DNA from 2 places in the Pseudocitrobacter sp. 2023LY-00077 genome. Region 2 is predicted to be linked to the other one. Evidence: predicted binding sites of a transcription regulator. Region 2 holds the regulator's gene; the other holds the start of a gene.
The links. The regulator LexA, encoded in region 2, represses DNA repair genes until DNA is damaged. The targets are predictions, from matches to a motif close to TNCTGTATGTACATACAGNA.

Region 1: a site for LexA is predicted at 3,019-3,038, ahead of uvrB (excinuclease ABC subunit UvrB). Genes of this name have one in related genera too.

What each region holds. Positions count from the first base shown of each region.
Region 1 covers NZ_JBSPEI010000007.1:243,940-248,151, reverse strand. The annotation lists gene pmrB (two-component system sensor histidine kinase PmrB) at 1-781, shown strand, start outside; gene uvrB (excinuclease ABC subunit UvrB) at 919-2,940, opposite strand; gene ACWWFX_RS11665 (ABC transporter ATP-binding protein) at 3,690-4,212, shown strand, end outside.
Region 2 covers NZ_JBSPEI010000013.1:113,363-117,574, reverse strand. The annotation lists gene plsB (glycerol-3-phosphate 1-O-acyltransferase PlsB) at 1-2,035, opposite strand, end outside; gene ACWWFX_RS17345 (diacylglycerol kinase) at 2,166-2,534, shown strand; gene lexA (transcriptional repressor LexA) at 2,644-3,252, shown strand; gene dinF (MATE family efflux transporter DinF) at 3,321-4,212, shown strand, end outside.

The sequences.
Region 1 (4,212 bases), on a different contig from region 2:
GGAAGTGGATGCCGTGACATCGGCCATCAACCAACTGGTGGCGCGTTTGACGCAAACACTCGATCGCGAACGATTATTCACCGCCGATGTGGCCCACGAACTCCGCACCCCGCTGGCGGGTTTACGCTTACATCTGGAACTCATTGAAAAAGCACATGCCATTAACGTTGGACCGCTGATTCAGCGTCTGGATCAAATGACTAACAGCGTAGCCCAGCTACTGCAACTCGCGCGTGTGGGCCAGTCATTTTCTGCCGGTAGCTACCAGCGCGTTGAATTAATGGCGGATGTCATTTTGCCGCTGAAGGATGAACTGGAATCGATGCTGAAAGGGCGCGAACAAACGCTGGTGATAAGCGAAAACGTCCACGATATCGCGGTTGCCGGCGATGCCACGTTGATAAAGGTGATGGTGCGTAACCTGGTCGAAAACGCGTACCGTTACAGCCCAACCCATTCATCCATTACGCTTTCGGCTGCCGCATCTCCCACACCGATGTTGATTGTCGAGGATGAAGGTCCTGGCATCGATGAATCTAAAGTGGGCGAACTGAGCCAGGCATTTGTACGAATGGACAGCCGCTATGGCGGAATTGGGCTGGGGTTAAGTATTGTCACGCGAATTGCACAGCTGCACGAAGCGGCGTTTTATTTGCAAAATCGGGAAGAGAGAAGCGGCACGCGGGCATGGATTGCATTCACGCCCGCGAACCTGAAACCGAAGTTAGAAAGTCAAAATCCAGTGGCAGAGAAAACCGACGACAATCAGGCCGGAAAATAACAGAGTCAGAGATTGCTGAACATTTAGATTAGACATGGAACTATCCTCTTGTTGATGAGGAAATTATCCATGTTGGATATTAAGCGAACATTAAGGCTGGCATTTACTCGTGTGATGCCAGCCTCAATTTTTTGCGGTTATGACGCCGCGATAAACAATTCACGTAGTTGATGAAGTTTATCGCGGATCTCGGCGGCTTCTTCAAACTCCAGATTCTGCGCATGCTGCAACATTTGCGCCTCCAGCGACTGAATTTGCTGCTGCAATGCTTTCGGCGTCAGTACCTGATCCGCTTCCACAATTTGCGCGCTGCCACGAGACTTACCGCGACCTTTGCCTTTCGTTTTCGCAAGCCCCTCACCCAGCGCCAGAATATCGACCACTTTCTTGTTCAGACCCTGCGGAACAATGCCGTGCTCTTCGTTGTAGCGCTGCTGCTTCTCGCGACGACGTTCGGTTTCACCAATAGCCTTCGCCATTGATGGCGTGATTTTATCGCCGTACAGAATCGCCTTACCGTTGATGTTACGCGCAGCACGACCGATGGTCTGGATAAGCGAACGCTCGGAACGCAGAAAGCCCTCTTTATCGGCATCCAGAATCGCAACCAACGACACTTCTGGCATATCGAGACCTTCTCGCAGCAGGTTGATGCCCACCAGCACATCGAACTCGCCAAGACGCAGATCGCGGATAATTTCCATGCGTTCGACAGTATCGATGTCCGAGTGCAGGTAGCGCACCCGCTCACCGTGCTCTTCAAGATACTCGGTGAGATCTTCCGCCATCCGCTTGGTCAACGTCGTGACCAGCACTCGCTCGTTAATGGCGGAGCGCAGGCGAATTTCTGACAGCAGATCATCGACCTGGGTCGCGACCGGACGCACTTCAATGACCGGATCAAGCAGACCAGTAGGACGCACCACCTGATCGATAACTTCGTCGCCGGATTTCTCAAGCTCGTAGTTACCCGGCGTCGCAGACACATAAATCGTTTGCGGCGCGAGGGCTTCAAATTCTTCAAACTTTAGCGGGCGGTTATCAAGGGCCGACGGCAGACGGAAACCGTACTCCACCAGCGTCTCTTTACGCGCCCGGTCGCCGCGATACATGCCGCCAATTTGCGGGATGGTCACGTGGGATTCATCGATGACCAGCAGGCCGTCCGCCGGAAGGTAGTCAAACAACGTCGGCGGCGGCTCGCCCGGCCCACGCCCAGAGAGGTAGCGCGAGTAGTTTTCAATGCCCGAGCAGTAGCCCAGTTCATTCATCATTTCGAGGTCAAACTGCGTGCGCTGACTTAACCGCTGCTCTTCGAGCAGTTTGTTGTTTTCCAGAAGCACTTTACGACGCTCAACCAGTTCGTCTTTGATCTCTTCCATTGCCTGCACGATGCGTTCACGCGGGGTGACGTAGTGCGTTTTTGGATAGACCGTAAAGCGCTGAATAGTGGCCTCAACGTGGCCCGTCAGCGGGTCAAACAGGGACAAGCGCTCGACTTCTTCATCAAACAGCTCAACGCGCAGCGCAATGTCTTCTGATTCCGCCGGGAAGATGTCGATGACTTCGCCACGTACACGGAAGGTACCGCGCTGGAATGCCTGATCGTTGCGCGCGTATTGCAGCTCGGCCAGACGGCGCAGAATGGCGCGCTGGTCGATAATCATGCCGACCGTCAGATGCAGCATCATTTTGAGGTAGAGATCTGGGTCGCCCAACCCGTAAATTGCCGACACGGAAGCCACCACGATGACATCGCGACGCTCAAGCAAGGCTTTGGTCGCCGACAAACGCATCTGTTCAATGTGTTCGTTTACCGAGGCATCTTTCTCGATAAAGGTATCTGAACTGGGAACGTATGCTTCCGGCTGATAGTAATCGTAGTAGGAGACGAAAAACTCAACGGCGTTTTCGGGGAAAAACTCTTTCATCTCACCATAAAGCTGCGCCGCCAGCGTTTTGTTTGGCGCAAGCACCATCGTCGGGCGCTGGAGATCGGCAATGACGTTGGCCACGGTGAAGGTTTTCCCCGAGCCGGTTACCCCCAATAGCGTTTGATGCGCGAGACCATCTTCCAGCCCTTCTTTCAGGCGCGCGATGGCATCAGGCTGGTCGCCAGAGGGTTGAAAGGCCGAATGTAATTTGAACGGTTTACTCATGAACAAAGCTACCTGGTGGCGGGTTGATCGGGCAGGTGATTAATTCTACTCCCCAGCGCTAAATTTGCCAACAAAAAACACTGGATATAAAAACAGTAGCGCATTATGGTATTACTGTTACGCCGTCCTGAATCCATGCGTAGCGACTGAAATTTGCGCTCTGGCAGGATAAAAAAACGCCCTGAGGAGGTTATCCCCAGAACTTTTTCTGTTTTAACATTTGTCAATATGTGTCATTAAACTTTTATGTCAGTGAGTCGCGCGCCAACCTCTGCCATTGCTTTTATTCATCTTACTGATAATAAAAGAAAAGATTGAAAAGCCGCGTTTCGCATCAATTTACTGGCAAGCCGCGTATTCTCTCGCCTTCCGCAGGTTTTCTAACTCTAATACACAAGGTTATCCACAGGAATAGTGGATAAGTGTCTGGAGCCCCTATCCCCTGTCACTCGGGCGTTTTCGCCGATCGACCCAAAAGCGGCGGGTAAAAATTTTTTATCGTTAATTTTTGATTTTTATCAGCGAAAATCATCATGTGGTTTCTGCGTGACAGCCCTCACATTTTCGTATAAATTTCGCTCAATACTCGCAGTTTTTTGCGCCAGTGCTGTGCATCACGCTCTCTCCGATTCATCCCTATTTCTTAAGTTAATTCTTAAAAATCAGCCGTTATGCTGAGGAAAACCCGTTCTGGCAAGAGAATTGCAATCTTCTTTCGTGACCCTGTCCTTTGGCTTGAGGAGAACACGATGTTGAGTTTGCATGCAGTCAATCATTTCTACGGAAACCAGCACACGCTCTGGAACATCGACCTCGAACTGGCTTCCGGCGAATGCACCTGTTTAATCGGCCTTCCAGGTACGGGGAAGACCACGCTGGTGAACTGTATTACCGGCCATCAACCCATTGAAAGCGGCAGCATGATTTGGCAACAAACCGGTTCGCCCCCCTGCGATTTAATGCCCCTTTCACCCGTGCGGCGCACCACGCTTGGGATCGGTTATGTCCCTCAGGATAAACGTATTTTTTCGCAGCTTAGCGTGGAAGAGAATTTGCTGATTGCCCTCAAGGCGGCGGGTGAAAGCAGCGGAACGGTGAGTCCGGAAATTTACGCGCTCTTCCCCTCTCTGTATGCTGTCAGACAACTTAAGGGCTCCGCACTCACGGAGGACGACCGTTATCAACTGGCTGTAGCCTGTGCAATGGTCACGCGGCCACAGCTGCTGATTCTGGATGAGCCAACACGCGGCGTGGGCCACGCATTTATCCATC
Region 2 (4,212 bases):
TCAGCGCCTGGCGTTCCATCTCGTCAACCAGCGTATCAATCACTGACGCCAGCTCTGCTTTTTCCCAGCGCAGGAACAGCTCGGCCTTCAGCATCGGGTAGATCACCTCAACCATATTCTGCACATCCGCGCGCGAAACATGGCGATGCTGGGTCATGATGGTTGCCAGCAGCGACGGCATGATCAGCATATGGGCGATGTTGTTGCGGTAGTAAGTCATCAGCACCGCCTGCTCGCGCGGCAGAATGATGATATCGCCGATAGTGTCTTTCTCGACTTCGAACTTGTTCATCTGCAGCGCGTGGTCGATAAGCTCGCTGGCCGTCACGTTTGGCGTGGTGGCATCCGGCGAATACGGCGCATTGCGCAGCAGCGACAGGTAACAGTCTAACTGTTGAGTTAACTGCTCGCGGGTCAGAGAACGCTGACGAGACGCCAGCAGCGCGGTACAGCACAGGTTCATGGCGTTCGCCGCACCTGCGTTGTTAATGCGCACCATCAGTTCGGCGGCGATACCGTTCACCGTTGGCGTCAGCCAGGCCGGACGAATGGCTTCGATAGGATCGATAGATTCGCGCCACTCCGGTACGTGATGGTTCAGGTAGTTCATCAGCGGAATCGGCTCGCCGAAGTTCACATAGCCCTGGCCCAGGTTGCGCAGCTTGCTCAAGCCCTTGAGCATCTGCGGCAGGCTCTCTTTCTCTTTGGTCGCACCGCGCAGCTCTTTCGCGTACGTGCCCACTTCCATCACGTGCTCGTAACCGATGTAAATCGGCACCAGTGTGATAGGACGCGTACCGCCGCGCAGCATCGCCTGAATGGTCATCGACAGGGTGCCGGTTTTCGGGTCCAGCAAGCGGCCAGTACGGGAACGCCCGCCTTCCACAAAGTATTCAACGGAATAACCCCGGCTGAACAGCTCGCCGAGATATTCGCGGAACACGGTGGAGTAGAGTTTGTTGCCCTTAAAGGTACGGCGAATAAAAAACGCGCCCAGGCGACGGAAAATCGGGCCGGCTGGCCAGAAATTCAGGTTGATACCGGCAGCAATGTGCGGCGGCACCAGCCCCTGGTGATAGAGCACGTAGGAGAGCAGCAGGTAGTCCATATGGCTACGGTGGCACGGCACATACACAATCTCGTGGCCGTCGTGCGCCAGCTGGCGAACGCGCTCGGCGTTGTGCACGTTGATACCCTGATAGAGACGGTTCCAGGTGAAGCCGAGAATGCGGTCCGTCAGGCGAATCATCTCGTAGGAGAAGTTGGCGGCAATCTCTTCCATCAGCGCGATGGCGTTTTGCTGCGCTTTTTCATGAGAGATTTTTTTGCTGCGCGCTTCATCTTCAACGGCTTTGGCAATCGCACGGGAGGCGAGCAGCTTGTTGAAGAGATCCTGACGCGCTGGCAGACGCGGGCCGACTGCGGCCAGACGCTGGCGAGCGAAGTGCATACGCGCCACGCGCGCCAGTTTTTGCGCGATAATTTTATCGGTACCGTGTTCATCGGCCATGCGGCGCAACGAGACGGACGGCGAGAAACGCACAAAGCTGTCGCGGCCGAGCCAGGAGACGGCGAAGAATTTCTGGATGCCGTTCAGCATGCGCAGCGGCGGGTTCACCTCGCCTTTCTCACGCCCTGGACGACGACCAAACATCACCGACACCGGCACCATCTGCACGTCCAGATTCGGATTGCTGCGATGCAGATCGAGATAGTCGTGGAACAGCTTGATAGACTCTTCTTTCGGCGTGTAATAGGTGAACACGCGCGGGCCGCCATGGATAAACACATAGCGGGGCAGTAAGGTGCCGTCGATCTCCAGCGGCTCAAGCGGGTCTGGGAGATCGTGCGCCAGGCACTGGGCGCGCAAGGTCAGTAAGTCGGCCTTAGAGTTATAAGGCAGGACGTACATGATCGGGCGCGACGTATCGAGCCCCAATTCCTGGGCAGGCTCTGCCGGAATAGACTTGCTTTTTACCAGTATGCTTAATGGTAAATTCAGTAATTTGTAGTAAATTCGTGGCCAACCGGACATAAACGATGTAAAGCCTCTGGTTAATCATGCAAATGCGCGGCAAGAATATCAGAAAGTCAGCAGGATTTCTGTTCTACCGCCGATAACAGCTACTGTCATTGATGCGTATAACGCTAAAAGGTTCTATTTGATGGCCAATAATACCACTGGACTCACCCGAATTATCAAAGCGGCTGGTTATTCCTGGAAAGGTTTTCGCGCGGCGTGGGTAAACGAAGCCGCGTTCCGCCAGGAAGGGGTCGCCTCGGTTGTGGCCATTATCATCGCTTGCTGGCTGGACGTTGACGCCATTACCCGCGTCTTGCTGATAAGCTCCGTCCTTCTGGTGATGATAGTGGAAATTCTCAATAGTGCGCTGGAAGCGGTAGTTGACCGCATTGGTTCTGAATATCACGAACTCTCCGGGCGGGCGAAAGATATGGGTTCTGCGGCGGTATTGCTGGCGATTTTCGTCGCGGTGATGACCTGGGGCGTGCTGCTGTGGTCGCATTTCCACTGAGGCTCGCATAATCTGCGAAAACTCCTGTATTTTGTGTGTTTTGCGGTTCCAAAATAGCCGTTAACTGTATATACTCACAGCATAACTGTATATACACCCAGGGGGCGGAATGAAAGCGTTAACGACCAGGCAGCAAGAGGTGTTTGATCTCATCCGGGATCACATCAGCCAAACGGGCATGCCGCCAACGCGTGCGGAAATTGCTCAGCGCCTGGGGTTCCGTTCCCCGAATGCGGCGGAAGAGCATCTGAAAGCACTGGCGCGTAAAGGCGTCATTGAAATTGTTTCTGGCGCCTCGCGCGGCATTCGTCTGCTGGTGGAAGAAGAAACCGGCCTGCCGCTGATTGGCCGCGTTGCCGCCGGTGAGCCGCTGCTGGCACAGCAGCACATTGAAGGTCACTATCAGGTCGATCCTTCACTGTTCAAACCAAACGCTGACTTCCTGCTGCGGGTTAGCGGCATGTCGATGAAAGATATCGGCATTATGGACGGCGACCTGCTCGCGGTGCACAAAACCCAGGACGTGCGTAACGGTCAGGTGGTTGTTGCGCGTATCGACGAAGAAGTGACGGTAAAACGCCTGAAAAAACAGGGCAACGTCGTTGAACTGTTGCCGGAAAACAGCGAGTTTTCCCCGATTGTCGTCGATCTTAGCCGTCAGAACTTCTCCATTGAAGGGCTGGCCGTTGGCGTGATCCGCAACGGCGAATGGCTGTAATCCTCTCCCGATAACAACGGCGCATCATGCGCCGTTGTTCGTTCTCTTTTCTGTTCAGGTTCCTAACCATGTCGCTCTTCACGGCTGCCGACAAGGCATTATGGCGTCTCGCCCTCCCCATGATTTTCTCCAATATCACGGTTCCCTTACTGGGGCTGGTGGATACGGCGGTGATTGGTCATCTGGATAGCGCGGTCTATCTCGGCGGCGTGGCGATTGGCGCAACGGCAACCAGCTTCCTGTTTATGCTGCTGCTCTTTTTACGTATGAGTACCACCGGCTTAACTGCGCAGGCCTTCGGCGCGAAAGATCCCCTTCGGCTTGCCCGTGCGCTGGTGCAACCGCTGCTGCTGGCGCTGGGGGCAGGGTTACTTATCGTACTGTTCAAAGGTCCGCTGATTAATCTGGCACTCACCGTTGTCGGCGGCAGCGATACGGTGCTGGAGCAGGCGCGGCGCTTCCTTGAAATTCGCTGGTTAAGCGCGCCCGCCTCGCTGGCCAACCTGGTGTTGCTGGGCTGGTTGCTCGGCGTTCAGTACGCGCGTGCACCGGTAATTTTGCTGATCGTCGGCAACGTCCTGAACATCGTTCTCGATCTGTGGCTGGTGATGGGCCTGCATATGAACGTGCAGGGGGCGGCGCTGGCGACGGTGATTGCCGAATATGCCACGATGTTCATTGGCCTGCTGATGGCGCGTAAGGTGCTGGTGCTACGCGGTATTACATCTGAAATGCTGAAGACGGCCTGGCGCGGAAATATGCGCAGCCTGCTGGCGCTCAATCGCGACATTATGCTGCGCTCGTTACTGCTTCAGCTCTGCTTTGGCGCATTAACCGTATTTGGCGCGCGGCTGGGCAGCGATGTGGTGGCGGTCAATGCGGTACTGATGACCATGCTCACCTTCACCGCCTACGCGCTGGATGGCTTTGCCTATGCCGTGGAAGCGCACTCCGGGCAGG